DNA from 2 places in the Mesorhizobium yinganensis genome. Region 1 is predicted to be linked to the other one. Evidence: predicted binding sites of a transcription regulator. Region 1 holds the regulator's gene; the other holds the start of a gene.

Region 1 (15,027 bases):
GGATCACCTCCTGCACGACATAGGTCGTGTAGGCGCCGAGCATCACCATCTCGCCATGCGCCATGTTGATGACGCCCATGACGCCGAAGGTGATGGCGAGCCCGATCGCCGCCAGGAGCAGCACCGAGCCGAGCGAGATGCCGTACCAGACGTTCTGGCCGGCGGCCCACAGCGCCAGCGACGAGTTGATCGTGTTGATGGCGGCCGTAGCGGCATCCTTGACCGCGCCGTCGGACTTTGCCTGGACCGCCGTGAGTTGCGACAGCGCGTCGCGGTCGCCGCGCGCCTCCAGCACGGCGATTGCCGCCAGCTTCTCGCTGGCGGGCAGGTCGGACACCAGAACGGCGGCGGCGCGCGCCTGCTCAAGTTGCTTTTTCACGCTGGCGACGGTCTCATTGAGGATCGCGGCGTCGAGCGCTTCGATGGAATTGGCGTCGGGCGCCTTGAACATGGTCTGCGCGGCGGCGAGCCTGGCAGCCGGGTCCGGCGAGCTCAGGGTCAGCCCACCCAATGCCTCGCGGATCGCGCGGCGCAGGCTGTTGTTGACCTTGACCTTGGCGACTTCCGCCTTCGCCGCCGTGCCGGCCTCGGCGCCGGTCAGCGGATCGGCGAGTTTCACCGTCTGGCCGCTCTCCTTGCCGATGAGAACGGCCGCGTCCGCTTTCCGGAAATAGAGATCGCCGTCGGACAGCGCCGTGAGCGGCCTCGCGACGGCCGGATCACCGGTCGCAGCCAGTTCCCGGACGACCGCCTCCGTCTCGGGGAAATTTTTCACCGTCGCGAATTTTGCAACGGCTGTCCGTAGCGCCGCTTCGTCGGCAGCGGCGGGGGAAAGGAACACGGCAAATAGCGAGAGAAGAAACAGTAAGATTGCGAAAAACGTGCTCTGCAACCGTCTTGCCAGACAAACTCGCTGCCACACGGTCAGGAAACGGGCAGCGCACTCCTTGTTTGCGTGGCGCTCCGTCCAACACCCCTCATCCGACCTCGCTTCGCGAGGCGACCTTCTCCCACAAGGGGAGAAGGTGGAGTTTCGCGACAATGCCGCCGCAAATTGCCAACGTTGGAGATTTGCAGAGCCGGAACTGCAGCACTCCACCTTCTCCCGCTGTGGGAGAAGGTGGCCTCGCGAAGCGAGGTCGGATGAGGGGTGTTGGACGGAACTCGCCCCGGACCGAGTACGATCACCCTGCCTAAACTGTCGGCAGGCAAGCGAGGGGTACGAAGGAATACTGCAAGTCATTGCAAACAGGGGCCTTTGGGAAAGAGTTCCCCGTGCGAGGGAGGGAAAGCCCGCCCGGGGTCGCGCTGTCACTTGAGAGGATGCGCTTAGTTGACGCCCTTGCCGCCGCATTTGCCGGTAGCGACGTTGAAGTTGCCGCAGGACATCGGCGCGCGCCAATCCGAGATCAGGTCCTTGGAGTCGGGCAGGTAATCGGACCACTCGTCGCCGACCACCAGGCCGGAGGTCTGCCACACCGTTTCCATCTGGCCGTCGGCCTGGATTTCGCCGATCAGCACCGGCTTGGTGATGTGGTGGTTCGGCATCATGGTGGAGAAGCCGCCCGACAGGTTCGGCACCGACACGCCGACGATGGCGTCGATGACGGCGTCCGGATCGGTGGTTCCGGCCTTCTCGACCGCCTTCACCCACATGTTGAAGCCGATAACATGGGCCTCCATCGGGTCGTTGGTCACGCGCTTCGGGTTTTTCGTGTACTCCTTCCACTTGGCGATGAAGTCGGCATTCTCAGGTGTGTCGACCGACTGGAAATAATTCCAGGCGGTCAGATGGCCAACCAGCGGCGCGGTATCGAGGCCGGCGAGTTCTTCTTCACCGACCGAGAAGGCGACGACCGGGATGTCCTCGGCCTTGATGCCCTGGTTCGCCAGTTCCTTGTAGAACGGCACGTTGGCGTCGCCATTGATGGTCGAGACGACAGCGGTCTTCTTGCCGGCCGAGCCGAAATTCTTGATGTCGGTGACGATGGTTTGCCAGTCGGAATGGCCGAACGGCGTGTAGTTGACCATGATGTCTTCCTTGGCCACGCCCTTGGATTCGAGATAGGCCTGCAGGATCTTGTTGGTGGTCTGCGGGTAGACGTAGTCGGTGCCGGCCAGCACCCAGCGCTGCACGCCCTCCTCGTTCATCAGATAGTCGACGGCGGGAATGGCCTGCTGGTTCGGCGCGGCACCCGTGTAGAACACATTTCGCTGGCTCTCCTCGCCCTCATACTGGACAGGATAGAACAGCAGATTGTTCAGCTCCTCGAACACCGGCAGCACGGACTTGCGCGACACCGACGTCCAGCAGCCGAAAACGGCGGCAACCTTGTCCTTCTCGATCAGCTCGCGCGCCTTCTCGGCGAAGAGCGGCCAGTCGGACGCCGGATCGACGACAACGGCTTCAAGCTTCTTGCCCAGCAGGCCGCCCTTCTTGTTCTGCTCGTCGATGAGGAACAGCATCGTGTCCTTCAGCGTCGTCTCGGAAATCGCCATCGTACCCGACAGCGAATGCAGGATGCCGACCTTGATCGTGTCATCCTGCGCCATGGCCGGCGCGGCCATGCTCAAGCCGGCCGCCAGCGCCCCCGCCGCGAACAGACTTCTTATGGTTGTTTGGAAACCCCTCATATGGACACCTCCGGAACTGGGTTGTTGCACCGCAGCAAGCGATGCAACCCCCGTGCCAGTTGTCGGAGACGTCGCGGAAACCCAGAATTAACGGATTGTTTACAGGCGTTTACCGTGCCGCCGCTTGGATTCGCCCTGCAAGATGCTTGCGCGGCTTAGTATCGGCGTGAGATTTTTTTGCGCAGGCTCGGCGGCAGTGTGCCTATCTTTGCATCAAAAAACGGATACTGGATATTTTTTGGGCAGAAGCGAGGGGCAACGTGTGACGTCGGAGCCAAGCCCGTCACAGGCATGGCTCCCACAAAACATTCGCCGGCTTCAAACAGGTCGTTGACGGTGCCTAGGCAGCCTGGCGGCGTTCCGGAAACAGCTCCAGCAACCCTTCGCGCGAAGCTTTCGCCACTCCGCGCTCGGTGATCAGTCCGGTCACCAGCCGCGCCGGCGTCACGTCGAAGGCCGGGTTGCGGGCCGGCGTCGCGTCGGGCGAGATGCGGACCTGCGCGATCTCGCCATTGCCCGCCCTGCCCCATACCAGCGACACCTCGTCGGCGGAGCGTTCCTCGATCGGAATTTCCTTGAGCCCGTCGGCCACCGTCCAGTCGATCGTCGGCGACGGCAGCCCGACATAGAACGGAACGCCGTTGGCGGCGGCGGCGAGCGCCTTCAGATAGGTGCCGATCTTGTTGCAAACGTCACCATTGGCGGTGGTGCGGTCGGTGCCGACGATCACCATGTCGACCTCGCCGTGCTGCATCAGATGCCCGCCGGCATTGTCGACGATCAAAGTGTGCGGCACGCCGAGCCCGGCCATCTCCCAAGCCGTGAGCTGGGCTCCCTGGTTGCGCGGCCGCGTCTCGTCGACGAAGACGTGCACCGGAATGCCCGCCTCCACCGCGAGATAGACCGGCGCGGTCGCCGTGCCGTAGTCGACGGTCGCCAGCCATCCGGCATTGCAATGGGTGAGGATGTTGACCGGTTCGCCTGGCTTCTTGCGGGCTGCGATGTCGCGGATGATCTTCAGGCCGTTGCGGCCGATCGACCGATTGAGCTCGACATCCTCGTCGGCGATTTCTGCCGCGCGTTTATAGGCAGCCTTGGCCCGTTCGGAAGCCGGCAAAGCTTTCAGCACGCGCGTCATCTCGTCCAACGCCCAGCGCAGATTGATGGCGGTCGGGCGCGTCTCGTGGAGCTTATGCCAGACGGCTTTCAGCGCCTCGTCGGAGGGATCGTCCGCCATCTGCAAGGCGACGCCATAGGCGGCGGTCACCCCGATCAGCGGCGCCCCGCGCACCCACATGTCGCGGATCGCCGTGGCGATGCCGTCGACCGTGTCCACTGTCTCGATTCGGAAAGCATGGGGCAGCCAGCGCTGGTCGATGATGTCGACCGAGCGGCCATCCTTGTTCAGCCAGATGGTGCGGTAGTGCGTGTCGCCGACCTTCATAGGGCGGGCTCCTTCTCGATCAGCTCAGCCAGATTGTTAACTTCCTCGATGCCGTGGATGTTCCGGCGGTTGACAACCAGATGCCGGCCGAAACGCAGCGCCTTGGCCTCGCAGGAGGCGCGCAGGTCCGTGTCCTCGATCGCCTCGAAATCGGCATTGTGGGCGAGGCCGAGGATGCGCCGGTGGCACTCGACGCCGGCAAACCCCAGCATGTCGTCGAAGAGCTGATGCAGCACATGGCCGAGCGCCTGCTCGGCGGCGAGCACATCATCCTGATCCTCGAACAGGCTCTTCTGGTAGAGGATGCCGGTGCGCTTGGTACGCCAGAGGTTGGAAAACTCGGCGCGGAACACCGACCACGCCTGGATGACCACGTCGAGCAAGTACGCACGCATGGCCTCGCGGTCGCCCGGCGCCTTTTCATGGCCGCGCTGCGAGAAGAAGGCCATCCAGAAATTCGCCAGCGCCATGCCGACGTCGAACGCCATCGGCCCGTAGAAAGCGAATTCCGGGTCGATCATGCGCGTGTCGGCATCGGTGACCATGATCGAGCCGGTATGCAGATCACCATGTACCAGCGTCTCGGCATTGGCCGCGAACAGATGCTTCAGCCGCTGCGCCTCGACCTTCAGGTCGCGGTCGGCCCGCAGTTCAGCAACCAGCGGGTCGAGTTGCGGTGAGGTGTGGCGGTTGAGTTTCGCATCGAAATACGGATCGGAGAAGACGAGGTTTTCGGTGATGTCGCAGAGCTCGACATTGTCCGCGAACAGCGCCAGGTCCGCTTTGCGCTGCCGCGTCTCCATTTGAAAATCGGAGCCGCGGAACAGCGTGCGGGCCATGAACACGCCGAGGTCTCGCCCGACCTTGGGGTAGATGTTGCCAGCGATCAGCCCGCGCCGAAGGATGATGTGCGGCGTGAGGAACTCCATCACGATCAGCGCCTGCGACTCGTCGAAATGAAAAATCTTCGGCGTCGAGCCCGGATTCCGCGCCTCCTGCCGGGTCAGCGCGTGATATTCGAAGAAGGAACGCTTCAGCGGCAGCGGCCAGGAATCGCCGACGAGACGGACATAGGGCAGCGCCTGCTTGACCACGACGCCGCCCACAGGCCCCTCGACGATGAAGACGAGATTGAGGTTGCCGTCGCCGACCTCGCGCACCCGCCACGCTGCCGTATCCGCCCCGACCCGCGACCGCATAGCCTCGAGCCCGCCCAGCCGAGCCGGCAGCGTCTCAACCGTCAATGCCTTGAAGGCATCATGAGCCGTCATCGTGGTCCTCCCTTCTTCGGCCTATCGCAGCGTCGCCGCGATATTGCCGCCGTCGACTGTGGTCACGTCGGCGGTGGTGCGCTCGGCCAGAGCATGGTGCAAAAACGCCTGCGCAACGTCCTGCGCGGTGACTTCCTGGCCGAGCAGATTGCCCGACATATAATCCTTCTCCGACAGCCCGCGCGCCTTGGAGCGGCTGGCGATCATCGCATCGGTCAGGATGCCGGAACGGATGCGGTCGGCGTTGACCGCGTTGGAACGGATGCCGAGCGGACCGTATTCCAGCGCATACTGGCGCGACAGGAACAGCGTCGCCGCCTTGGGCAGGCCGTAGGCGCCGAATTTTGCGCCGGGGTTGATCGCCTGCTTGCTGGTGTTGAACAGCAGCACACCGCCCGTGCCCTGCTCCTTGAAGATGCGCACGGCGTTCTTCGCGGCATTCTGGTGGGCGAAGAAGTTCAGTTCGAAACTCTTGCGCAGCAGCGCGTCGTCGAGGTCTCCGATGACGCCTTCCCAGGCAGCACCTGCATTGGACACCAGGATGTCCAGTCCGCCGAAAACCTCGATCGCCCGGTCGAATGCGGCGCGCAGTGCGACGGGATCGGTAATGTCGCAGCCTACGCCGATCGACTGGTTGCCGGCCTTCTTCGCCGCGTCGGCCGCCCGCTCGGCGTCGAGATCGACCACCACCGCATGGGCGCCATAGTCGGCAAAGAGTTTTGCCGTGGCTGCGCCGATCGCGCCGGCGCCGCCTGTGACGAGAACGACTTGCCCCGTCAGCGGCTTCGGCTTGTTGGAGGCGAGCTTTGCCTGTTCTAGTGACCAGTATTCCAGCTCGAACAGGTCGGAATGGGCGAGCGGCTGGAACGTGCCGATGGCCTCGGCGCCCTTCACTGCCTCGATCCACATCTCGCCGACATCGGAAGCGATCTTGGCGTCTTTCAGCGTACGGCCATGGCCGAACATGCCGAGTCCCGGCACCAGCGACAGGCGGGGCATCGGGTCGAGCATGGTACGCTTGACGTCGTCGCGCGCGTCATTGCTGGTGAAATAGGTCTCATAGTCCCTGGCGAAGCCCGCGACCCGCTCAAGCACCGCCGCCTGATAGCCTTTCAGGTCGCCGGCGTCCGGCGCGGGCAGCACCATCGGCCCGGTCTTGATGCGGATCGACAGGTCCGGCGTCGATACGCCGGTCTTCGCCAGCGCCTCCAGCCGCGGTCCGCGCAGGAAGTCGAGGATGGCCGGCGAGGTGCGGAAATCGCTGATCATCCGGTCGAAACGGCCCTCGCCGTTCGACACCGCAACGGCGCCGCGCAGCATCGGCGCGATGTCGGCGGGTTTTGCAAGGCTTGCCGGCAGCACCGTCGACGCGCCCGCCGACTTACCTTGCTTCACAACGAACTCCTCGGCCAGCGTCACCGCATCGATCATCCGGCCGTAGGCCTCCTCAGCGGAATCGCCAAAGGTGAAAATGCCATGCTTGTCGAGGATCAGGCCGATGACGGAGGTATCCTGCTCGAACACCTCGGCGGCCGCCTTGGCGAGGTCGAAGCCGGGCTTGATGTAGGGCACGAACCCAAATGTCTTGCCAAACACCTTTTCGCAGATCGGCTGGCTTTCTGCCTGGTCGATCAGCGACAGGATGGCGGTGGAGTGAGTGTGGTCGACGAATTTGTGTGGCAGGAAGGCGTGCAGCAGAGTTTCGACCGACGGATTCGGGCCGCTCGGGTCGATCAAATTGGCGCGCTGCAGCGAGACCATGTCCTCATCTGAGAGCTTTTCCAGCTTGCGCGCCTTGAGCAGCGGCTTCAGCTTCACCGCCGGCAGGCCCTGCGGCTCGATCACGCCCATGTCCCAGCCGCTGCCCTTGACGCAGAGCACGTCCCATTCATCGCCGACGAGGTCGGTCATGGTCTGCTTGACCGACGTATTGCCGCCACCATGCAGCACCAGTCGCGGCTCGCCGCCCAGCAGACGGGTCGTATAGACGCGTAGCGCCAGCTCCCGCCCGATGCCTTTTCCGGCATAGGCCTCTACCAGCTTCTCCGCTTCGGCGTCGTTCCACAAATTCTTCATCGTCTTCGTCCCAATATCGTTTGATGGCTTTGGCGTGACCGGATCGGCAGACCTAGCAACCGATCGTGACCGCCAGATTATTCAGATCCTCTTCGTGGGCGTTGCCCGCGTATAATCCAACAGCCGCCGCGCCATGCTGGCACCAAGCACCAGATGGGTGCAGAGCCCGCCGGCGAGAGCGGCCTTCAGCGGCTCGAATTTATTGTCCTCCTGCACCACGACCAGCCGCTTAGGGATTGCCCGCAGCGCATCGATGTCGGCTGAGATCAGGCGACGATTGTAGGCGCAATCCAGCGACGCCCCCTGGCTGTCGATGATTCGCCCGGCGACAACCCCGGCGGCTCCCGCGGCCTGAAGGGCGTGGAGTCCGTCAAGATCGACCGCGCCGCATTTGACGATATGGCTGTCGGGTCCGATCGTGCCGATCGAATAAAGCGCCAGATCGCAGGTCTTTATGCCGTCGAGCTGCTCGCGGATGACTGGTTCCGCCCGCAAGGAAATCGCAAGTTCCTCGCTGCTCAGCACCAAAGGTGCATAAAGATTCAACCCCTTGGCATTCAGCCGCCTCGCGATCTCCATCGTGCATTCGTCGGGCCGGTAGGAATAGGGCGCGCCGAGATTGCCGCAGAGTTGCACCACCGTCACGCCCTGCAGGTCGGCATGCGCCATCTGGTCGGCGATGGTGTAGACGGTGCGCCCCCAGGCAACGCCGATGCGCGCGCCGCGTCCGATCAGGCCAAGGAAAACAGTGGCGGCGACCAGTGGCACGTCGGCGGTCGGATCGGAGGAATGCGTACTGTCGGGCACCACCCAGACGGCATCGAGCTTCAGCGCATCCTCGAGTTCGCGGGCCAGAACGTCGTCGGCAAACAACTGCGTCGAGGTGGAGATGGTGACGATCCCGGTATCGCGCGCCTTGCGCAGATACATGGCGACCGACGCCCGCGAAATGTGGAGTTCGCGCGCGACTTCGTCCTGTCGCATCCCGTGGGAATAGTAGAGCCACGCGGCCTTGTGTATGATCTGGTCCGCCGGGCGGATTGGCATGTTTCCTCCGGTTTCGACAATAGTCACGGTCGCTGACAAAAGTCAAATGGCGAGCCGGATTGATCTATATTTTTGGCAAACAAAGCCGGAAATAGCCTATCTGGAGACCCGGCAAGTCCAAAAGAATCTGGGATCTCATCGGGTTACCGAAAATCAGGCGGGAAATTTCGGTTTTGCGCTGACGCGGCCCCCTCGCGAGCATGACGCTGCCCCCCTTCGGGGTGGCCGCAATTACGCTTTTGGCGTCCGCGAGAGGGTTTCGAGGACCTGACGCGAGACGCTGTCGAACGGTGTCGGTTTGCGCGTTTTGCGGTCGACATGGACATGGACGAAAAAGCCCTCGGCCGCCGCCTGTTCTTCATCGTTGCGGAACAGTCCGATCTCGTAGCGGACCGACGACGTGCCGAGTTTCGCCACCCGGATGCCGGCGGTGACCACATCGGGGAAAGCCAGTTCGGAAAAATATCGGCAGCCGGTTTCGACGACGAAGAACACGGTCCGGCCTCGTCGGATATCGATGATGCCGCGTTCGAGCAGCCAGCCATTCACCGCCGTGTCGAACAGCGAATAATGAACGACATTGTTCATGTGCCCATAGATGTCGTTGTCCATCCAGCGGGTCTGGATGGTGCGGAACAGCGCATAGTCCGCCCGGACGGAAGGCTTGCTCCGATCGCTCATCCGTCCTCCTTCTCTTGCCATGCTGGACCAGTCGCCGTTCACGCCGCCCGCTTCGGCCTTGGCCGGCCGACGCTGGTGTAGGTGAAGCCGTATTTCTCGACCTCGCCCTGCTTGTAGATATTGCGCAGGTCGACCAGCACCGGCGTCTTCATCGATTTGCCGATGCGGTCGAGATCGAGCGCCCGGAACGCATCCCATTCGGTGACGATGACCAGCGCGTCGGCGCTTTCGGCGATCTCGTAGGGCGAGTTGCCGAACGTGACGCCGTCGAGCAGCGCCCTCGCCCCTTCCATACCCTCCGGATCGTAGGCGCGGACACGCGCGCCGCCGTCTTGCAGCGCCTGGATCAGCGCCAGCGACGGCGCCTCGCGCATGTCGTCGGTGTTCGGCTTGAAGGTGAGGCCGAGCACGGCGACGGTCTTGCCGCGCACCTCGCCGCCGCAGGCCGCCGTCACCTTGCGGGCCATCGCCCGCTTGCGGGAATCGTTGATGGCGACGGTCGCCTCGACGAGGCGGACGGGGCTGGCTGCATCCTGCGCCGCCTTGGCCAGCGCCATCGTGTCCTTGGGAAAGCAGGAGCCGCCATAACCCGGCCCGGCATGCAGGAATTTCGAGCCGATACGCTGGTCGAGGCCGATGCCGCGCGCCACATCCTGCACGTCGGCGTCGAGCGCCTCGCAGAGGTCCGCCATCTCGTTGATGAAGGTGATCTTCATCGCGAGATAGGCGTTGGCGGCGTATTTGATCAGTTCGGCCGAACGGCGCGCCGTGTACATGATCGGCGCGGCATTGAGATAGAGCGGCCGGTAGACCTCCGCCATGACTGCCCGCGCCCGCTCGTCCTCCAGGCCGATGACGATGCGGTCGGGCCGCTTGAAATCGGATATCGCAGCGCCTTCCCGCAGGAACTCCGGATTGGACACGACGGCGAAATCGGCGTCCGGATTGGTCTCGCGGATGATGCGCTCGACCTCGTCGCCGGTGCCGACCGGAACCGTCGACTTGGTGACGATGACGGTGAAGCCGCGCAGGGCGCCGGCGATCTGCCGGGCCGCCGCATAGACATGGCTCAGGTCCGCATGGCCGTCGCCGCGGCGCGACGGGGTGCCGACCGCCATGAACACCACGTCGGCATCGGCGATGGCTTCCTTGAGATCCGTCTCAAAGCTGAGCCGCCCGGCCCGGAGATTGGTGGAGACCAGTTCGCCAAGGCCCGGCTCGTAGATCGGGATTTTTCCACCGCGCAAAGCTTCGATCTTGCCGGCATCGCTGTCGATGCAGACGACCTGGTGTCCGAAATCGGCGAAACAGGCCGCCGAGACCAGCCCGACATAACCGGCGCCAACCATCAATACGCGCATAGTCTACCTTCTCTTGGATAAGGGCGCGTTTTTGCTGGAAAACGCGCCGGCGCGAGGTCCTTTGCGGCGGCATCCCTACGCCGGATCGACGCACCGGCCAACAGAAACATTTGCCGCGTAATTTCCCATGCGAATGCGACAGAGGAATAAACGTCGCGGCCGAAAGAGGTACGGGTCAAATGTCGGACATCGATGCGTCAGTCCCGCCCGTCCAGATGGCGGATGTCACGCAGCTTCGGGAAGAGCCAGGCCCACAGGCCCGCGACCGCGATGGCACCGACACCGCCGAAGACGACGGCGGGAACCGTGCCAATGATGGCAGCCATGGTGCCGGCCCGGAACTCGCCGAGTTCGTTGGACGCACCGACGAACACCATGTTCACGGCATTCACACGGCCGCGCAACTCGTCCGGCGTCCATAGCTGGATCAGCGTCTCGCGCACATAGACGCTGACCATGTCGGTGGCGCCGAGCATGGCGAGCGCGAAGATCGACAGCCAGACAATGGTCGAGACGCCGAACACGATGGTGAAGACGCCGAACAGGCCGACGAAGACCAGCATGATGACGCCGGCGTGGTCGCGCAGCGGATGGCCGGCGAGCCACACCGCGACCAGCAATGCACCAATGCCCGGACCGGCACGCAGCAGGCCAAGGCCCCAGGGGCCGAGTTCGAGAATGTCGCGCGCGTAGACGGGCAGGAGCGCCACGGCACCCGAGAGCAGGACCGCGAAGAGGTCGAGCGAGATGGCACCGAGGACCACCTTTTCCCCCCAGATATAGCGGAAACCTGCAAAGAGCGTATCGATCGAAGGGCGCTCCGTGCCGGTTCGCTGTGCCGGCTTGGGAATGCTGAAGATGAGCACGGCTGACGCCAGCATCAGCAATGTCGCAACGCCATAGGCCGCTTCGGCGGAGACGCCGTAGAGCAGGCCGCCGGCGACAGGGCCGACGATGGTCGCGGTCTGCCATGCCGAGGAATTCCAGGCTACGGCATTGGCGAAATCTTTGGGCGGCACGAGATTGGCCACCAGCGAGGCAGCAGCAGGACCGAAGAAAGCCCGTGCTATGCCGAACACGGCAAGCACCGCGAACACAGGCACGACACTCGTCAACCCGCGCAGCGAAAGCAGAAGCAGCGCCAGCGCGCAGAGAGCCTCCAGCCCCGCCGCGAGCCCCATGATCAGGCGGCGGCCGAAACGGTCGGCGATCGCCCCGGTGATCAGCACCAGCAGCAGCGAGGGGATGAACTGGATAATGCCGACAAGGCCGAGATCGAACGGATCGCGCGTCAGGTCGTAGACCTGCCAGCCAACCGCGACGGACACGATCTGGGTCGAGAACGTCGCCAGGAAACGCGCCGCCCAGAAGGCGAGGAACGGCCGGTGCCGGAAGGCAGCATAACGCTGGCTTGCGGCGGTCGCGGTGTTGGAAGACATCGGGCTCGAAATACGAGAGAAGAAACCACGCCGTCTTTAGCGCGGTTCGCCGCCTTTAGCGCCCCCAATTCACAGCTGGACCAAGAATAATTGCGAAAGTCGCGTCGCCATTGCGCCTTTGGCCCTAGCTCTCGGCCTTGAATGTCTCCGCTTCCTTGCGGATCTTTTCCCAGTCGTTACCGTGGCGCTTCAGAAGTTCGCGCGCCTGTCGAGGCGAGAGGTCGGTCGTCTCCGCCAGATGCTGAACTTCGAGTTCCTGACCGGCTGCGAGTTGGCCGCCTTGCTTCACTTTCCTAGCCATGAGTTCTGCCTCCGTTGGCCGGTTCAACGCACGGGCGGCGAAAAGGTCGCATGGCTTTTTCTGCTGATTGGAAAGCGCCGGCACGGACCGCCAACATTCCCGGAACCTCTCCGCATACATGCGAGTTTCCACCGCAACGAATGGAGGTTTTCGATGTTCAAATGGCTTGTACGGCTTGGGCTGGCAGTGGTGGCGACCCGGCTCGCCGCGAAATACATGACACCTGACGTTGAAGCCGAACCCGTTCCGCCAAATCCATCTCGCACCGGGCCGAGGAAACGGAGGGCCACCAAATGACACGCTTGGGTTTGGCAACGGCCGCGCTGGCCGGCTATGTGGCCTACAGGATCGGCCGGCGACTGGTCGCGGAAAATAGCGGAGCGCGCGTAACGAGCGCCAGGATGTCGCGAGGGCGCAAAATCCATCGCGCTCCGCCTGAACATATTGGAGTGGACGTCAGCGCAAGGACTGTCGAAGCGTAGCAGTCCATATTTCGCCTGAAAAGCCGGGCGTTCAGTGTTCCGTCAGCGCTTCGTTGAGCAGGTCGAGGTCGACATAGAAATAGCGCACCAGGCAGCGCTGGACCTCTTCGGTATCGAAGCCGTGGCTCCTGAGATAAGAAACCGATTCATGGATGGCGCGACGGTCGACCAGCTTGGTCTTGCGGTCGTCCTGGGCGTCCATGAGGGCGTCCATCTCGGCGATGTTCCGATCCTTGGACAGGATTTCCATATGGTTTCCCGCAGGCTTCATGCCTGCCAGAGTGGCGCATTAAGGATAACAAAAAGCTAACGCCCGCGGGACAGCAGGCTCGGGCATTTCAATGGTGGGAAACGGAGGGTATTGCCCAAAGACGGCGCTCGCCGCGACGACGCGGCGGGACGACGATCATTCATCGCTGATGGCGTAGCCCGCGCCGCGCACGGTGCGGATGACGTCGGGCAGGCGGTTGGTGTTGACCGCCTTGCGCAGCCGGCCGACATGCACGTCGACGGTACGCTCGTCGATATAGATCGTCTCGCCCCAGACATTGTCGAGCAGTTGCCCGCGCGAGAACACGCGGCCGGGATGGCGCATCATGAATTCCAGCAGCCGGAACTCGGTCGGGCCGAGCTTGATCTCGCTCTTCTTGCGGTAGACGCGGTGCGACTCGCGGTCGAGCACGATATCGCCGACCTTGAGCACCGACGAAAGCACTTCCGGCTTGGCGCGGCGCAGCAGCGCTTTTACACGCGCCACGAATTCGGGGGTCGAAAACGGTTTGACCAGATAGTCGTCGGCGCCGGTGGCCAGCCCGCGCACCCGATCGCTTTCCTCGCCGCGCGCCGTCAGCATGATGATCGGCAGGCGCTCGGTTTCCGGGCGCATCCTCAGCCGCCGGCACAGTTCGATGCCGGAAACCGCCGGCAGCATCCAGTCCAGCACCAGAAGGTCCGGCACATTCTCCTGCAGCCGGATCTCGGCCTCGTCGCCGCGCATGACGACCTCGACCTGATAGCCCTCGGACTCAAGATTGTAGCGGAGGAGGACGCCCAACGGCTCCTCGTCCTCGACCACCATGACCTTCGGTGCGATCATCGCGCCTGCCTTTATTCGGCGAGGACGGTCGTCGCCGTCTCGTCGAGTTTCGGACGGTTCGCCGGAAGCTGCGAACCGGTCAGCACATAATAGGCGTTTTCCGCGATGTTGGTCACGTGGTCGCCGATACGCTCCAGGTTCTTGGCACAGAACAGCAGATGCGTGCAGGTGGTGATGTTGCGCGGATCCTCCATCATGTAGGTCAGGAGTTCGCGAAACACCGAGGTGTATTTGAGGTCGATCTTCTCGTCCTCGGCGCGCAGCCGGTCGAGTTCGGCGGGCTCGCGCCCGGTATAGGCGTCGACGACGCCGCTGATCTGGGCAAGGACCATCGTCGCCATGTCGTCGATGCCGTGGGACAAGCCACGCGGCGTCGTCCCCTCACCGATCGCGCCGACGCGCTTGGCGACGTTCTTGGCAAGATCGCCGATCCGCTCCAAATCGCCCGCCATGCGGATGGCGCCGAGCACGGCGCGCAGGTCCTGGGCCATCGGCTGCCGCTTGGCGATCAGCGTGATGGCGCGGTCGTCCAGCTCACGCTGCTTGGCGTCCATGATGGCGTCATCGGAGATGATCCGCTGCGCCGCCGCGGCGTCGGTGTGTAGAAGCGCCCGGATGGAGGCGCCGACCATCGACGTCGACAGGTCCGCCATGTCGCGGATCAGTTGGTCGATCTGTTTCAGGTCCTGATCGAAGGACGCAACGGTGTGTTCGCGCATTCTGGTGTTCCTCGGGCCGGGATCAGCCGAAGCGGCCGGTAATGTAGTCCTGGGTGCGCTTGTCATCGGGGTTGGTGAACATCTTGTCCGTCGCCCCTTCCTCGACCAGGTAGCCCAGATGGAACATCGCCGTGCGCTGCGACACGCGGGCGGCCTGCTGCATCGAATGGGTGACGATGACGATGGTGTAGTTGGCCCGCAACTCGTCGATCAGCTCTTCCACCTTGGCGGTGGCGATCGGGTCGAGCGCCGAGCACGGCTCGTCCATCAGGATGACCTCGGGCGACACCGCGATGGCGCGGGCGATGCAGAGACGCTGCTGCTGGCCGCCGGAAAGCCCGGTTCCCGGCTCGTTGACGCGGTCCTTGACCTCGTTCCAGAGCGCGGCTTTCTTCAGGCTCGACTCGACGATCTGGTCCAGGTCGGCCTTGCTCTTCGCGAGCCCGTGGATCTTCGGGCCGTAGGCGACGTTTTCG
Region 2 (15,027 bases), on a different contig from region 1:
AAGGCGGTAGTAGGTCAGTTGAAAATTGAGTTGGGAGCAACAGGCTGAGCGCCCGCCGCTCCCAAAAAAAGATCAACGCCCAAAGGCTTTCTTAGCCGGCGGGCGCATCATCCCAATTTTAGGCTTGCCCGCTGAAGGGAGCAGCTTTTGGAGATACGGGAGAGCCGCCGGGTCACGGGAGCGCAAATAGTCGGGAGCTCGCGTAGGAATCCACACCGTATCCAAATATTCTCGGAAGAGAGGAAGCACAGAAAAGGGATACTGCCGAACCTCACCCTCCCACTCCGGAGTTTTGTGTATGTAGTAACTAAAGGCTGTAGAAACGGTGGGATGATTTTCTTTAAGCCAGTCTGAGAAACATCGTCCAACGCTCACGTCTGGTCGGTTCTCTTTTCCGTCTGGTGCCTTGTCTGCCATAATACGGCCTGCGTTCTCAAGTCGGCCCCAAAGATGGACAACCAGCTCGTTCAAAACCGAAAAATGTCCTGCGTCTACGCGATCCCAATTCTCGTTGTAGCGACGAATAAATGCAGGAACCTTTGCACCATAGCTGCCGGTCTTCCGAATTGAGGGCAAAACTTCCGACGTTACCCACTTCTGAAACGCCTTTGCCTTCGGAACGCGACTACGAATAATTACGCTGTAAAGTCCAGATTCACTGATGATGGTGGTCCTCTGGACGCGCCCGTGGGGGTCGGCAATGCCGAGGGCCGATTTTTCATCCGCGTCTAGACGGCTCGCCGCATCGCTCGGATTGGCGATGCCAAGCTTTGCGCACACCTCATTGAGGATGAACCAGGGCTCGCCATTTCGATCAATGACGCGGAATCGGTCGTGTTCGTGGTCTTCAAAAACTTTCATCACGTATTGCATTACGACATAAACCTTTCTGCATGTCGTTATGCGGTGCGCGGGAAAAGCCCTTGACATGTGAGCAAGATTTCCCACATGTACCGGAACGTGATCACGCGCCGCCGCTAGGTGGCTTCTACTTGGCCCGGCGATGCTGCTAACATCGACCGGGCCGCTCCATTTTCCCGACATTTCGGAGAAACTGCGATTAGGTAGGTCTGCCGACACCTACTGACAAGGCGTGGTTGCAACTTTTTTTCGCAGAACACCAACTGGCAGAAATAATCGGCTCAAAAAATCGTTTGTATGCAAACAATCGTGTGCGAGCGGCATTTCGCGATGCGGGCCGGTCATTCGACCGGGGCTTTTTTCTGGTAGAGGGTCAGTTGGAAATCTGTGGCGGCAGAGGCAAGGAGTGAGCCGCCTTTTTCTCACCCGGTGCCCAAGTCCCTGGGCGCGGTCAGCGTGAGCCTCTGGAACCCCATATGGGGCTGGCCTTCCCCTCTGCCACCACAAAAGAGCATATAGGAGTTTCGCTAGGATCGCGACAGGAGCGGGCTGAAATTTCAAACTGACCCACTACCCCAACGGGCAACGTGGGACGCGCCGGCTTGATGTCCGCGCTCCATCGGACTATCCAGCGGCGCGCGGCATGGCCGCCATTTTGAGAAAAAGCCCCGAGCGAGCCTTGCCCTCCTTGCGAAAAAGTTTTGACGCCCTGGTGGAGCGCCGCACCGCGGCGATCCCGACGGCCGCGCTGACTCCGGACGAGCGGCTGGCGCTGGTCGGCCGGCACGGCGATTTCTCGCTTGCCTACTCGACCGCCGTGCAGGACGACCTTTTCTATTTCGGCGGCGCCTCCGGCTACCTCGCCTTCGGCCGCAAGATGGGCAGCGCCGTGGCGCTGGCCGATCCGGTCGCGGCTCCTGCCGAGCGGGCGGACCTCGTCCGGCGGTTCGTCGACAAGGCGCGCGATCCGTGCTTCGTGCAGATCGGCGAGGCCAGCGCCCGCGTGCTGTCGGACCTTGGCTACAAGGTCAACCGCATGGGCATCGACACGCGGCTGATGCTGACGCCCAAGACCTTTGCGGGCAGCCGCAACGAGACCGTGCGCTATTCCGAGCGCTGGCTGTTCAAGAACGGATTTTCGATCGTCGAGGACGACGGCGGCGGCGTCCATGCCGCCGAGATCAAGCAGCTTTCCGATGCCTGGCGGGCGCAGCGCATCGTCAGCCACCGCGAGATGCGGTTCTTGAACCGCCCGTTTCGCTCGCAACTCGGCAAGGGCATGCGGCGCTTCATGCTGCTCGACCCGCAAAAGCAGCCGGTCGCCATCCTCGATTTCGACCCGATGGTCGAGAATGGCGAACTTGCCGGCTACACCACCTCGTTCAAGCGCAAGCTGCCGGGCATCACGTCGCATGCCGAGATCGGCCTCACCAAATTCGCCGCCGACCGCTTGCGCGACGAGGGCCGCAAATTCATCACGCTCGGCCTGTCGCCGCTCGCCGGACTGGCTGAAAGCGGATTTCCGGAAAGCCGGCTCATGCTTTCATCCATGCAGCGTTTCTACCGCTCGTCCTGGATCAACCGGCGCATCTTCAACGTCGAAGGCCAAGCGGCGTTCAAGCGGCGTTTTCACGGCGACGAGGAGCCGGTCTACATCGCCTTCCGCCGCCTCTCGCCTTTCCAGATGCTGGCTATCCTCAGGCTCAGCAAGGCGTTCTAAGGTTTTATCCCGCGGGCGACGAAACGCACCAGCGCGGGTCCGAAGAGCAGCACGAAGACCAGCCGCGCCGATTGCAGGGCCATGACCAGCGACAGGTTCACGTTGCTTGCGGCGGTGGCAATGATGGCCACGGAATCAAGTCCGCCGGGGCTGGTTGCGAGATAGGCCGTCAGCGGGTCGATGCCGAGTTCATGGCTGAGAAGCCAGGCGATTGCACCGCAAAATCCCATGAGCAGGAGGATGGACAGCATGACCTGCGGCAGCACGCGCAGCGCATTCCACACGACGGCGCGCGTAAAATTCAGGCCGATGGAACAGCCGACCACGATGTAGCTCGCGGCCTTCAGCCATTCGGGAATCTGGAAGGGAACGCCGGCGCCGAGATGCAGCGCGAGTGCGATCAGCGCCGCACCGATGAAATAGGGCGAGGGCAGGCGCAGCAGTTTTCCGATCCTGCCGGCAACGGCCGCCACAAGAACGGTTGCCGCGAAGGCTGGCCAGTCGAGCGGCGGGAACCAGGGATGCTCCGGCGTGACCATCGCCGACGGGTCGACCCACAGCCGCGCCACGAAGGCGGCGGCCAGCGTCACCATCACCACCCTGAGATACTGCATGAAGGCGACGAGCCTTGCATCGGCGCCGAACGCTTCGGCCATCAGCACCATGGCCGTAGCACCGCCCGGCGCAGAGCCCCAGACGGCTGTCGATCCGGGCAGGATGCGCAGGCGGCTGATCGACCAGCCAAGGAAGCTGGAGGCAACGATCGTCGACAGAACTGAGACCAGGATGATCGGCCAGTCACTGGCGAAGGAGGAAAAAACCTCGACCTGGATCGAGGAGGCGACCAGGCAGCCGACGACCGCCTGACCGAGGCCGAACAGCGGACGCGGCACGCGGATCGTCGCCCCGCCGGTGCCCGCCGCGATGGCGACCAGCATCGGCCCGATCAGCAGCGCGGCTGGAAAGTCGACGGTTTCGAGCGCGACGCCGAGCGCTGCCGCAAAGATGATCAGCAGCAGCCACTGCAAGGGCTGCGGCAGTTTGGCGAACGGTCCGGGAGACGGCGCGGGCGGGGAGGCCATGCGTCCCTTCTAGACCTAGCCTTCCGTTGCTGTCAGCCCCACAATCTCTGTTTTATGCCTGTCTCTCGTGCGGCGTGACGAAGCGGTAATCGCGAGCGACGAGCCGGCTCCGGCCGGCCCGCCCAATGCCCGCACATCGGATGGTCCATCCACGTCTCCGGACACTGTTATCCCCCGCTGATTGCCGTCAGGATAAAAACCTCCGTGCCGGGTTCAAGCTTCGTCTCCAGTCTCGCTCGCTCGCCGTCGACAAAGACGTTGATGTGTTTTCGGATGGCCGGCGTGGTGTCGCATAGCCGGTCGCGCATCCCCGGCCAACGGTCGTTCAGCGCCTCGATCATCTCGCGAACCGTGCGCGCCTCGACCTCGAGGCGCCGCACTGAGCCAGGAAACAGGTCGACCAGTGGCCCAGGCAGTCTCACCCGGACCGGGGCGCTTCCCTGAACGCGGTCCATCTTGCTGCCTCCCGCCGCCTACCGGTCGACAATCAGCGTTTCGACCGACAGCACCGTCGGCAGGTGCTCGGCGATCGGCATCCAGTTCTCGCCCTCGTCGGCGCTCGCATAGACCGAGCCGGAACTGGTGCCGAAATAGACGCCGGCCCGCTCGTGCCGGTCCGTCGCCATCGCCTGGCGCAGCACGCCGAAATAGGCGTTGTGCTGCGGCAGACCCTCGCGCATGTCCTGCCACGTCTTGCCGGCGTCGCGGGTGCGCCAGACGGCCGCCTTGGCGTCGGGCACGTAGCGGCCGGCGGAATCGCCGTTGAGCGGCAGCAGGAACAGCGTGTCGGGATCGCGCGGATGGGCGGCGGCCGGAAAGCCGAAGGTGGAAGGCAGGCCAGCCTCGATGCTTTTCCATTCCCTGCCGCCGTCCTCGCTGACATACATGCCGCAATGGTTCTGCTGGTAGAGCCGCTCCGGCTTGCCCGGCGCCATCACCACGCAATGCACGCACTGGCCGAATTCAGGATATTTCTGGTCGTCGGGGTTGAAATCGGCGCGGGTGCCGCGGTTGCGCGGTTCCCAGGTCTTTCCGCCGTCGGCGGTATGGAAGACGCCGGCGGCCGACACGCCGATCCAGATCTTGTCCTCGTGCTGGGGATCCACCACCAGCGAATGCAGCATGAGGCCGGCGCCGCCCGGCTGCCAATGCTCGCGCGACGGATGCTTTTGCAGTCCCTCCATATGCGACCATGTCTGGCCGCCATCGTCGCTGTGGAACAGCCCGGCCGGCTGCACGCCGGCATAGAGGCTGCCATTGCGGGCGGCGAGGCTCCACACCGCCTTCACCGGCTCCTTGCCTTCCTCATAGGCGAGGCCCTCGCTCGAATGCGTCCAGGTTTTTCCTAGATCGGTGGATTTCCACACGGCCGGTCCGAACCATTCATTGCCGCCGCCGGCATAGATGGTGCCGGTATTCGGGTCGGCGACGACATGGTTCATCGGCCAAGTCTCGCAGAACGGGCCGCTCAGCGTCCAATCCTTCCGCGCCGCGTCGCTCTCGGCGATGAAGGCGCCTTTCTTGGTTCCCAACAGCACAAGGGTTTTCTGTGTCACGTCGACTTCCTCCGCGCGATGACAGGCGGCCGTCGTCTCCAGTCGGGCCGCGAAAGCGATGGCCCTTCGCCTCGCTCCTACAGAGCGAGGACGAATGGCGGCATTCGAAGCCGACATCGCCGCTGGAAAGTCTAACGCTTTTTTCGATCCGGCGCATGGGCGCCGAAAGCCGTTACGCAAACGGCACCGCGCTGGTTCCGCGTGGCAGTTTCGCCTCGTCGTCCGGCTCGACATGGATAAGCACCCGCACCGACGGGATTTCGGCCCTCAGCGCGTCCTCGATGCGGTCGCAGATGACATGGCTCTCGCGCACCGGCATGTCGCCGTCGACGATCAGGTGGAACTCGATGAAGGTGGCGCGGCCGGCGGTGCGCGTCTTCAAATCGTGCACTTCCAGCGCCCCCTTGGAGTTCGCCGAAATGATGTCTCGGATGTGCATGTTGTCTTCCAGCGGCACCGCCTTGTCCATCAGGCCGCTTAGAGAACCACTGATCACCTGCCAGCCCTGGTAGAGGATGTTGAGGGCGACGAGGATCGCCAGCAGCGGGTCGAGGATGCTGTAGCCGGTCAGCACGACGCCGACGAGGCCGGCGATGACGCCGAGCGATGTCACCACGTCGGTCATGATGTGATGGCCGTCCGCGACCAGCGCCGGGCTCTTGTCCTGCCTGCCCGTCCGGATGAGCAGCCATGCCCAGCCGGCATTGATGACGGCGGCAAAGCCGTTGACGGCAAGGCCCTCCCACGGCTGTTGCAGCGGCTGCGGACGCAGCAGCGCCTCCCAGGCCGCCGCGACGATCATCAACGCGGCAAGCACGATCAGCACGCCTTCCAGCACAGCCGAAAAGTATTCGGCCTTGTGGTGCCCGTGCTGGTGGTCGCTGTCGGCAGGCTTGTGGCTCACCTGGATCGCCCAATAAGCGGCCGCCGAGGCGATGACGTTGACGATCGATTCCAGCGCATCCGAATAGAGCGCGACCGAACCGGTGATGAAAAAGGCGAACGCCTTCAGGCCGAGCACGCCGAAAGCGACGATGATCGACCAGAAGGCGAGGGTGGCGACGCGCTGCTTGGAGGGCATCTATGCACCCCCCTCTGTCCTGCCGGACATCTCCCCCTCAAGGGGGGAGATTGGCAGTGGCGACGCCGGCGATTGGCTGATCTCCCCCCTTGAGGGGGAGATGTCCGGCAGGACAGAGGGGGGTGTCATTTGCGCAGTCAATTGGATTAGGCCGCCTTTTCCCTGGCCTTGCGCGGCAGATGCGCCACGACGTTCTCGATCATCCGCATGCCGGCGTTCTGGCCGAGCGTCATGATCGATTCCGGATGGAACTGCACCGCCGCGATCGGCTCCTTGCGGTGCTCGAAGGCCATGATGACGCCATCCTCGGTCTCGGCGGTGACGACAAAATCGTCGGGCAGCCGCACCGGATCGGCGAAGATCGAGTGGTAGCGGCCGACGGTCACTTCCTTGGGCAGGCCGGAGAAGATGACGCCCGGCTTCGACACGCGGATGCGCGAGGGCTTTCCGTGCATCGGAATATGCAGGTGGCGCAACTCGCCGCCATAGGCTTCCGCCAGCGCCTGTAGGCCCAGGCATACGCCAAAAATCGGCAGGTCGCGCTGCCGCGCCTTCCTGATGGTGGCGGCGCAGTCGAAATCTTTCGGCGTGCCGGGGCCGGGTGAAAGCACGACCAGGTCGGGCTTCAGCCTGTCGAAGATTTCTTCGGGCACCGGCGTGCGCACGGTCGAAACATTGGCGCCGGTCTGCCGGAAATAATTCGCCAGTGTGTGCACGAAGGAATCTTCGTGATCCACCAGCAGGATGTTCACCCCGTCGCCGACGCGGGCAGCGCTGCGGTCGCCGGCGGCGGCGTTGCCGGCCCTGGCGTCTCGGATCGCGGAAATCATGGCGGATGCCTTCAGTTCGGTTTCGGCTTCTTCTTCCTCGGGCACGCTGTCGAACAGCAATGTGGCGCCGGCGCGCACCTCTGCGATGCCGTCCTTGATGCGGATGGTCCTCAGCGTCAGGCCGGTGTTCATGTCGCCGTTGAAATGCACCATGCCGATCGCCCCGCCATACCAGGCGCGCGGGCTTTTTTCGTGTTTTTCGATGAAGCGCATGGCCCACAATTTCGGCGCGCCGGTCACCGTTACCGCCCAGGCGTGCGAGAGGAATGCATCGAAGGCGTCCATGCCCTCGCGCAGCCGGCCCTCGATATGGTCGACCGTGTGGATGAGGCGCGAATACATCTCGATCTGGCGCCGGCCGATGACGCGCACCGAGCCCGGTTCGCAGACGCGGCTCTTGTCGTTGCGGTCGACGTCCGAGCACATCGTCAGTTCGGATTCGTCCTTCTTGGAGTTGAGCAGCTTCAATATCTGCTCGCTGTCCGAGATGGCGTCCTCCCCGCGCTTGATCGTGCCGGAGATCGGGCAGGTCTCGACGCGCCTGCCGTTCACCCTGACGAACATTTCGGGCGATGCGCCGATCAAAAACTCGTTCTCGCCGAGATTGATGAAGAAGGAATAGGGCGACGGGTTGATCTGCTTCAGCCGCCGCGAAATGTCGGACGGCAGGGATTCGCAGCGCTCGTAGAACATCTGGCCAGGCACGACCTCGAACAGGTCGCCGCGCCGAAACCTCTCCATCGCCTTCCTGACAAGCTCGGCATATTCGCCGGGCTCGTGGTCGCCGCGCGGCGGGATGCGGTCGGCCGTCCTGAACGGCTCCGCCACGCTGTCGCGCGGCAGGCCGGTCGTGTCGAAGCCGTTGCCGGAATAGTCGTAACGGTCGTGCCAGGCTTTTGCCGAGTGGTGGTCGACGACCAGGATCTCGTCGGGAAGGAAGAGCACGAGATCGCGCTGGCTCTCGGCGCGTTTCAGCGACAGTTCGACCGGGTCGAACTGGAAGGCGAGGTCGTAGCCGAAGGCGCCGTAAAGGCCGAGATTGGCATCCTGGTCGCTGTGGAACAGCGCGGTGATGGCGCGCAGCACGGTGAACACCGAGGGCACGCGGGAGCGCTCCTCTTCGGTGAAGACGCGGCCCGGCTCGGCGATCTTCAGCGCCAGCCGGTGTTCGGTGGTCTGGGTAAGGGTAATGTCCTTCAGCGGTAGTAGCGTTCGGGCTATGACCGGCAGCAGAACCTTGCCACGGCTGTTCAGTGCCTCGATGCGCATCGAGCGGCCGCGCGCAGAGATCACCAGCGGTGGGTCGATCACCGCCGTGTCCCAACGGGTGTAGCGCCCCGGATATTCGTAGTTCGACGAGAAAACCGCGCCGCGCCGGCTGTTCAGGCCGTCGACATAAGCCTCGATCGCGCCCTTGTAGGGCGTGTCATGGCGCTGCCGGACGATCGATATCCCGCCCGACGTCACGAATTTCTCGGCACCGTTGTCGAGGATCTCGACAGACATTCGTCTCTCCATCCGTTCGCCGCGCCGAGGTCCGGATAGGCATCAAAAACAAATGGCCGCCCGGACTTCTCCTGCGGCCACTCCCTCTTTTACGCGCACGCGTCTCGGCAGGCCGCTGTCAGCAGGCCCACCACCAAATGGTCTTGATCGAGACGATATGCATGGCCGACTCCATAGCGGCGAATATCTTGTGGAGCAAGCGGATTCCGGACGCCAATCCCCCCATCCTTCGGATCCCCTGCTGGGATTCTAAGCCCCGTTCACCGCAGGGTAGCGTGTTGTACCCCCACCCCTAACCCCTCCCCACAAGGGGGAGCGGGATTCGCCGGCCGCCCTGTCGAGCAAGGCCGGTGACGGTGGGAACAGCGCATCGCCGCCGGGTTCCCCTCCGCCTTGTGGGGAGGGGTTAGGGGTGGGGGTGCTTCATATGCGATTGCCCTGCCGTTCACAGCGGTTGGCGCGCCGACGGTCAAAAATACTGGCTGGTATCAATCCTCCAGCGCGCCCTCTCGTGCGCTCGCGCTCTTGGTATCGCCGACCAGCTTCACCAGATCGTCGCCGGCATAAGTCGAACGGCGGACGACTCGCGTCAAGATATAGCCCGCCTGCGGCGCGAACACGTCGGTCGAGCCACCTTCCTCGCCGGCGGCGTGCACAATGGTCGCCAGCCGGTCGCCTTTTCTTACGCGGTCGCCCGGCGCCACGTCGAACAGGATGGCGCCAGGCCGGGGCGCCGTGACCATTTCGATGTTCTCGATCGGCGCGACCAGTCCGGCAAATGGCCCAAGTGGCGGCAGCGCCTTGTCTTCGATCACGCCGCGGGCGACCAGCAGGCGGTAGAGCCCGTCCGCGTCGGATTGCGCCAGCTTGCGATCCACATCCAGCAGGCCGCGATATTCCACGGTCGTCACGGCGCGCCGCGCCAGTCCGGCTTGCTGCGCCGGCATCTGGAGATAGGGATGCAGCGATGCTTCGTCGAAGGACGCGCCGGACGAACCCTCCCACAGGATTACTGCCGCCACGCCCATCGCCGCCGCGCAATCCTCCATGCCCGGCCACAGCGCCTTCGGCACGTAGAGATAATCGACTCCCTCGTCGTCGCAGTGGAGGTCGAGCACGATTTCGTGGCCGACGGAGAGTTGCAGCAGCCGGTGCTTCAGCCGTTCATCGACCGTGCCGCCCTTCATCTGGAGGGCCGAGGCATCCGGCTTTTCCAGCAGCGGAAAGTCGCGGTTGAAATTGGTGCGCGTGCCGAGATGGAAGCGGCCCTGCACGGAGCCGAAATGATATTGCGCGCGGCCGACCGGATTGGCGTGCGGCACGACCGTGATCGCGCCGCGTATACGGCCTTCCGCTTCCGCCCTGCGCAGTTGCGGCATCAGCGCGTCGATGGCAACGGTGCCGGGCAGTTCGCTGGCATGCAGGGCCGCTTGGAGGTAGGCTTTCGGGGCAGCCGGATCGCTGCCTTCGAAGCGGAACACCGGAAAGGTGTAAGCGACGCCCTCGGTGTCGCCCGGAATGGTCTCGATGGTTTTCTGCATGGTGTCACCCACTCAAATTGTGGGGCGACAATGGCCGGTCCGCAAGAACCCTGCAACGGCCGCGGCGCGCGATCGTCTGGGCCAGCCTAAGATGAGGAAGGGCGGCGGCGAAAGAAACCGCCGCCCTGCCAGAAGATCAGTTCACCGCGGCAATATTGCCGAGGCGCAGGAACAGCGTCTCGCCGGAGGAATCGTCCACGCCGTCATTGTCGGTGACGACAAAGGCATTGCCGGAGGCGTCGATGGTGAAACCTTCGACCTTGTCGACGACATAACCGTTGGTCGCCGACTTGAGATCGGGGATCAGGTCGCGCACCTTTGTCTTCTCGACCACCGGCAGTTCGCCGTCGAGCGCAACCGGCTTGAAGGCCTCGAGCGAGACCGAATAGAGGTTCTTGGCCTTCGCGGCATCGCCGATCAGGTTGTCGCGCTCGATGACGTAGAGTTTTCCGTCATGGGTGGTAATCTCGGAAAGTCCCATCCAGCCGGCCTCGGTGGCGTCGAGCGGATAGCGTACGGCCGACCATTCCTTGGCCTTCGGCTTGTAGGCAAGCAGTTTCGTCTGGCCCTTCGGGTCGTCCTTCCACTCGCGCTGCACGGCCATGACCAGCGTCAGGTCGTCGCCGGAACCGACAATGGTGATGCCTTCGAGGCCGAAGCGGGTCTCGCCGGCCAGCAGGGCTGCCGGGAAGGGGATCTCCTTGTCGATCGCGCCCTTTTCGTCGACATGCAGCACGGCATGCGGCGTCAGCTTGGCGGCGTCGCCCTCATTGGCCAGCCAGAAGCCGCCTTCGCCGTCGGCGACGATGCCTTCGAGGTCCAGCTTCTGGGCCGGGTGGCCGCCGCGCGTCACGATGGTCTTGCCGGTGATGAGGGCCGGCGTCTGCGTGGCGTCGATGGTGAAGATGGCCGGCGCGGCTGTGTAGACCGAGTCCGAAACCGCATAGAGCTTGCCGGGGTTGGCCGGGTCGGCGGCGAGGCCGGAGAGTGCGCCCCAGCCGAGCGGGGTGCCGTCTTCCTTCGGTGCGGCGGTGATCATCGGATAGGCGGCCGGGCCTTCGGCGCGCTCGTAGATCATCACGTGCGAGCGGGCGAGCCCGTCTTCGCCGAGATCGGTCTCGTTAGCCGTGACCAGCAGGTTGCGCGACGGGATGGCGACCAGGCCCTCGGGGCCGATGCCCGACGGCAGCACCTGCAGGAATTGCGGCACCGCGCCGGTGTCCTTGTAGACGCCGACCAGCGAGCCGCGCTCGGAGGCGACGAAGAACAGTTTTTCGTCGCCGAAGCTTGCGGCCTCGAGACCTTCCGGCTCGACGCCCTTCTTGTTTCGGTGTTCCGGATAGTGGCCGACCTTGGCAACCTCGTATTCGAAGGCCGGGCCGGATTCGTAGACGACTTCGCCTGACTTGTTGAAGATGGTGAAGCCGCGCGTCCCGCCCTTGTAGTCGCCCTCATTGGCGATGACGAAACGATTGTCGTCCAGCCACTTGACGGCGTCGGGCTCGCGCGGCGTCGCCTTGACCTTGCCGTCGAAGGAAAGCGCGCCGTCCTTCTTGGTGTCGACGTTCTCCAGTTCGACCGAGCCGGCGGAGAAATGCTTGACCACCTTGCCGGAAGCGGCATCGACGATGGCGATGTGGTTGTTCTCCTGCAGCGTCACGGCGATCTCGCCGGCATCGTTGAAGGCGACGAATTCGGGCTCCGGGTCTTCCGGCGCGACTTCCGCGATGCCGGTCAGGTCGACGCTCTTCATACCAGCGCAATCCGGCGCGCCGTCCTTCAGCGACAGGATCTTCAGATTGCCGGCCGGCATCTGCGGGATTTCGCCGTCGTTCACGTCCTCGTCGCGCTCGTTCTCGATGGCGACGGCCAGCCAGGCCTTGTCCTTGCTGACGGCGACAGAATCCGGCTGGCCGCCGAGGTCGCAGGTCGCCTCGACCGTCTTGCCGGCGAGGTCGATGACCGACAAATTGCCGGACGGGTCCGCCTTCGACTTGGAGGTGTTGACCGCGGCCAGGATCTTGCCGTTTTCGATCAGGACGGATGTTGGCTCGCCTTCGAGCTTGATGTAGCCGCCGGCCTTCGGCGCCTTCGGATCGGTGATGTCGATGATGCCGATGCCGCCATGCGGGCTGTCGGAATAGACCAGCGTGTTGCCGTCCTCGCTGGCCGAGATGATCTCGGAGGAGGTCGGCGAGGCGCGATCCGCCTCGGGCAGGTTGTCGGCGACCGCGAAGGTGGCGACGCGGTTGAACATCATGTCGGCGTGAGCGGGCAGTGCCGCGGAAGCGAGAAGCGTGGCGGTCAGCGCCAGCAGGCGCGATTTTGTGGACATGGAACCCTCTCATGAATCTGGAGTGCGCGCCTGCTTTGCGCAACGCATGTTGCAGCGGCATGAAGGTTCAATGACAATTTTATGACGATAAATTCCCCTTTGTTCTTGCCTCCATTGACAAAGTTCGCGGGAAGGCAGTTGATCTGCGTTTTACCTTTGGGGGGTAATCATGAAACTAGTGAAAGTGCTTGCCGCTGCCGCGCTTGTTGCCGTCGCCAGCCCGTCGTTCGCGGAGGAACGCTGGCAGACCCTGCCTGAACCCGCGCCCATGCCGAAGCCAACCGAAAGCGGCTGTGCCAAAGTGAAAGGCATAGAGATGTATTATCAGGTATTCGGCTCCGGCGAGCCGGTCCTGCTCATCCATGGCGGGCTCGGCCATGGCGACCTGTGGTCGAGCCAGGTCGCCGATCTCGCCAGGGACCACATGGTGATCGTTCCGGACAGCCGCGGGCACGGCCGGTCGACGCGCAACGGCGAACCGTTCGGCTACGACCTCATGATGGACGACTATATCGCGCTGCTCGACCATCTCAAGATCGGCAGGACAGCGCTGGTCGGATGGAGCGACGGCGGCATCATCGGCATCGACATCGCCATGAACCATCCGGATCGGCTTACGCGGCTGTTCGCGCAGGCGGCCAACGTGACCACGGGCGGAATCGATCCCAAGGGGTTCGAAAGCAAGACCTTCGTGGCCTATATCGGCCGCAGCCGCAACGACTACAAGCGCTTGTCGAGGACGCCGGACGGATACGACGACTTCCTAAAGAAGATGGGCCTGATGTGGGAAACCCAGCCGTCCTGGGACTGGAAAAGACTGGAAAAGATCGCAGTGCCGACGGCGATCGTCGTTGGCGACCATGACGAGGTGATCAAGCGCAAGCACACGGAAGACATCGCCTCGGCCATACCGGGCGCGAAGTTGATCATACTGCCCGACGTCAGCCATTTCGCGCTGCTCCAGGATCCGGAGGGATACAACAAGGCGGTGCGCGATTTCATCGACGCAAAGTAGCCAAGGCTTCCCACGCGGTCTTTCGGCTGAGCCTTTCAACCGATATAAAACCTAGCGAGCGGACAGACGAAGCCTGCCCCTCGCTCGCACAGGAGACCTTGCCATGGCCGCTTCCCCGTCCCGCCTGATGATCCCGGACCTCGCCGGCAAGGTCGTGCTCGTCACCGGCGGCTCGACCGGCATCGGCGCGGCGCTTGTCGAAGCCTATGCCGCGCAAGGCTGCCGCGTCGGGCTGCACTACAACGCCAGCCACGACGTCGCGCTGGCCCTTGCCGCACGGCTCAACGACGGCGGCGGCAACGTCTTTCCGGTGCGGGGCGATTTTTCCGTTTCCGCCGATGTGATCCGCGTCGTGGAAGACACGGCCGCGCAGTTCGGCCAGCTCGACGGGCTTGTCAACAATGCCGGCGGCATGCTCGGCCGCGTGCCGTTTGCCGAGATGACGGACGAGCAATACGACAAGGTCATGGACCTCAACGCCCGCTCGGTGGTCACCGCGACGCGCGCGGCGATCCCGTGGCTGAAGAAGCGCGGCGGCTTCATCGTCAACACCTCGTCGGTCGCCGCCCGCAACGGCGCCGGCCCCGGGGCCGGCATCTACGGCTCGGCCAAGGCCTTCGTCTCCAACGTCACCCGCGGCATGGCCAAGGAACTGATCGGCCACGACATCCGCGTCAACGCCGTGGCGCCCGGCCTGATCCTGACGCCGTTCCACGAACGCTATTCGACCGCCGAACAGATCAAGGCCGGCATCGCCGGCATCCCGCAGGGCCGCGCCGGCACGGCGGAGGATTGCGTCGGCGCCTATCTGTTCCTGTCGTCGAAGGTGCTCAGCGGCTACGTCAGCGGCCAGGTGATCGAGGTCAATGGCGGGCAGTTGATGCCTTAGGCAGGCCGGCATCGGAGTTGCCGGACAGCAGGACGAACCCGCATGGCGCCAAGCGAACGGCAAAAAATGGCGGCGGGCGAATGGTATGTCTGTCTCGATCCCGAACTGGAAGCGCTGCGTGAAACGGCCCGCGACGCCGTGTTCGAGCATAATTCGCTGTCACCCCGAGATCGCGGCAATATCGGACCCGCACTGGCAAATCTGCTGAGAGCGGGCGAGGGCGCCCGCATCGAGGCGCCTTTCCACTGCGCCTACGGGTCCAACATTTCGCTCGGCGGCGGCGTCTTCCTCAATGCCGGCTGCGTCATCCTCGACACCGCGCCGGTCAGTATAGGCTCGGGAACGCTGATCGGTCCTTCGGTGCAGATCTACTGTGCCGAGCATCATAAAGGCGCCGCCGAGCGGCGCGCCGGGCTGGAGATCGCCCGGCCGATTGATATCGGCGAAAACGCCTGGATCGGCGGCGGCGCTATCATCTTGGGCGGCGTACGCATCGGCGCCAACGCCATCGTCGGCGCCGGCTCGGTCGTCACCCGCGACGTGCCCGATGGGGCGACCGTGGCGGGCAATCCGGCGCGGCGGATCGGAGGCGGCTGACGGCCCCGTTGCCG

What was found. The regulator PhoB, encoded in region 1, activates phosphate uptake and scavenging genes when phosphate is short. The targets are predictions, from matches to a motif close to TGTCATNNANCTGTCAT.
Region 2: a site for PhoB is predicted at 12,583-12,599, ahead of ABMA59_RS00605 (esterase-like activity of phytase family protein). Genes of this name have one in related genera too.

Annotation. Positions count from the first base shown of each region.
Region 1 is NZ_JBEBMH010000007.1:113,428-128,454, reverse strand. It holds gene urtB (urea ABC transporter permease subunit UrtB) at 1-841, opposite strand, end outside; gene urtA (urea ABC transporter substrate-binding protein) at 1,330-2,634, opposite strand; gene mtnA (S-methyl-5-thioribose-1-phosphate isomerase) at 2,975-4,078, opposite strand; gene mtnK (S-methyl-5-thioribose kinase) at 4,075-5,349, opposite strand; gene ABMA59_RS15510 (bifunctional aldolase/short-chain dehydrogenase) at 5,371-7,425, opposite strand; gene ABMA59_RS15505 (sugar-binding transcriptional regulator) at 7,507-8,472, opposite strand; gene ABMA59_RS15500 (acyl-CoA thioesterase) at 8,704-9,153, opposite strand; gene ABMA59_RS15495 (UDP-glucose dehydrogenase family protein) at 9,192-10,514, opposite strand; gene ABMA59_RS15490 (MFS transporter) at 10,712-11,953, opposite strand; gene ABMA59_RS15485 (hypothetical protein) at 12,078-12,254, opposite strand; gene ABMA59_RS15480 (hypothetical protein) at 12,768-12,986, opposite strand; gene phoB (phosphate regulon transcriptional regulator PhoB) at 13,143-13,832, opposite strand; gene phoU (phosphate signaling complex protein PhoU) at 13,844-14,551, opposite strand; gene pstB (phosphate ABC transporter ATP-binding protein PstB) at 14,574-15,027, opposite strand, start outside.
Region 2 is NZ_JBEBMH010000001.1:116,643-131,669, forward strand. It holds gene ABMA59_RS00565 (BRO-N domain-containing protein) at 73-861, opposite strand; gene ABMA59_RS00570 (phosphatidylglycerol lysyltransferase domain-containing protein) at 1,541-2,581, shown strand; gene ABMA59_RS00575 (AbrB family transcriptional regulator) at 2,578-3,663, opposite strand; gene ABMA59_RS00580 (MoaD/ThiS family protein) at 3,831-4,118, opposite strand; gene ABMA59_RS00585 (WD40/YVTN/BNR-like repeat-containing protein) at 4,137-5,219, opposite strand; gene ABMA59_RS00590 (cation diffusion facilitator family transporter) at 5,392-6,300, opposite strand; gene ABMA59_RS00595 (anthranilate synthase) at 6,447-8,636, opposite strand; gene ABMA59_RS00600 (M14 family metallopeptidase) at 9,125-10,177, opposite strand; gene ABMA59_RS00605 (esterase-like activity of phytase family protein) at 10,314-12,512, opposite strand; gene ABMA59_RS00610 (alpha/beta fold hydrolase) at 12,682-13,527, shown strand; gene ABMA59_RS00615 (SDR family NAD(P)-dependent oxidoreductase) at 13,631-14,416, shown strand; gene ABMA59_RS00620 (sugar O-acetyltransferase) at 14,459-15,013, shown strand.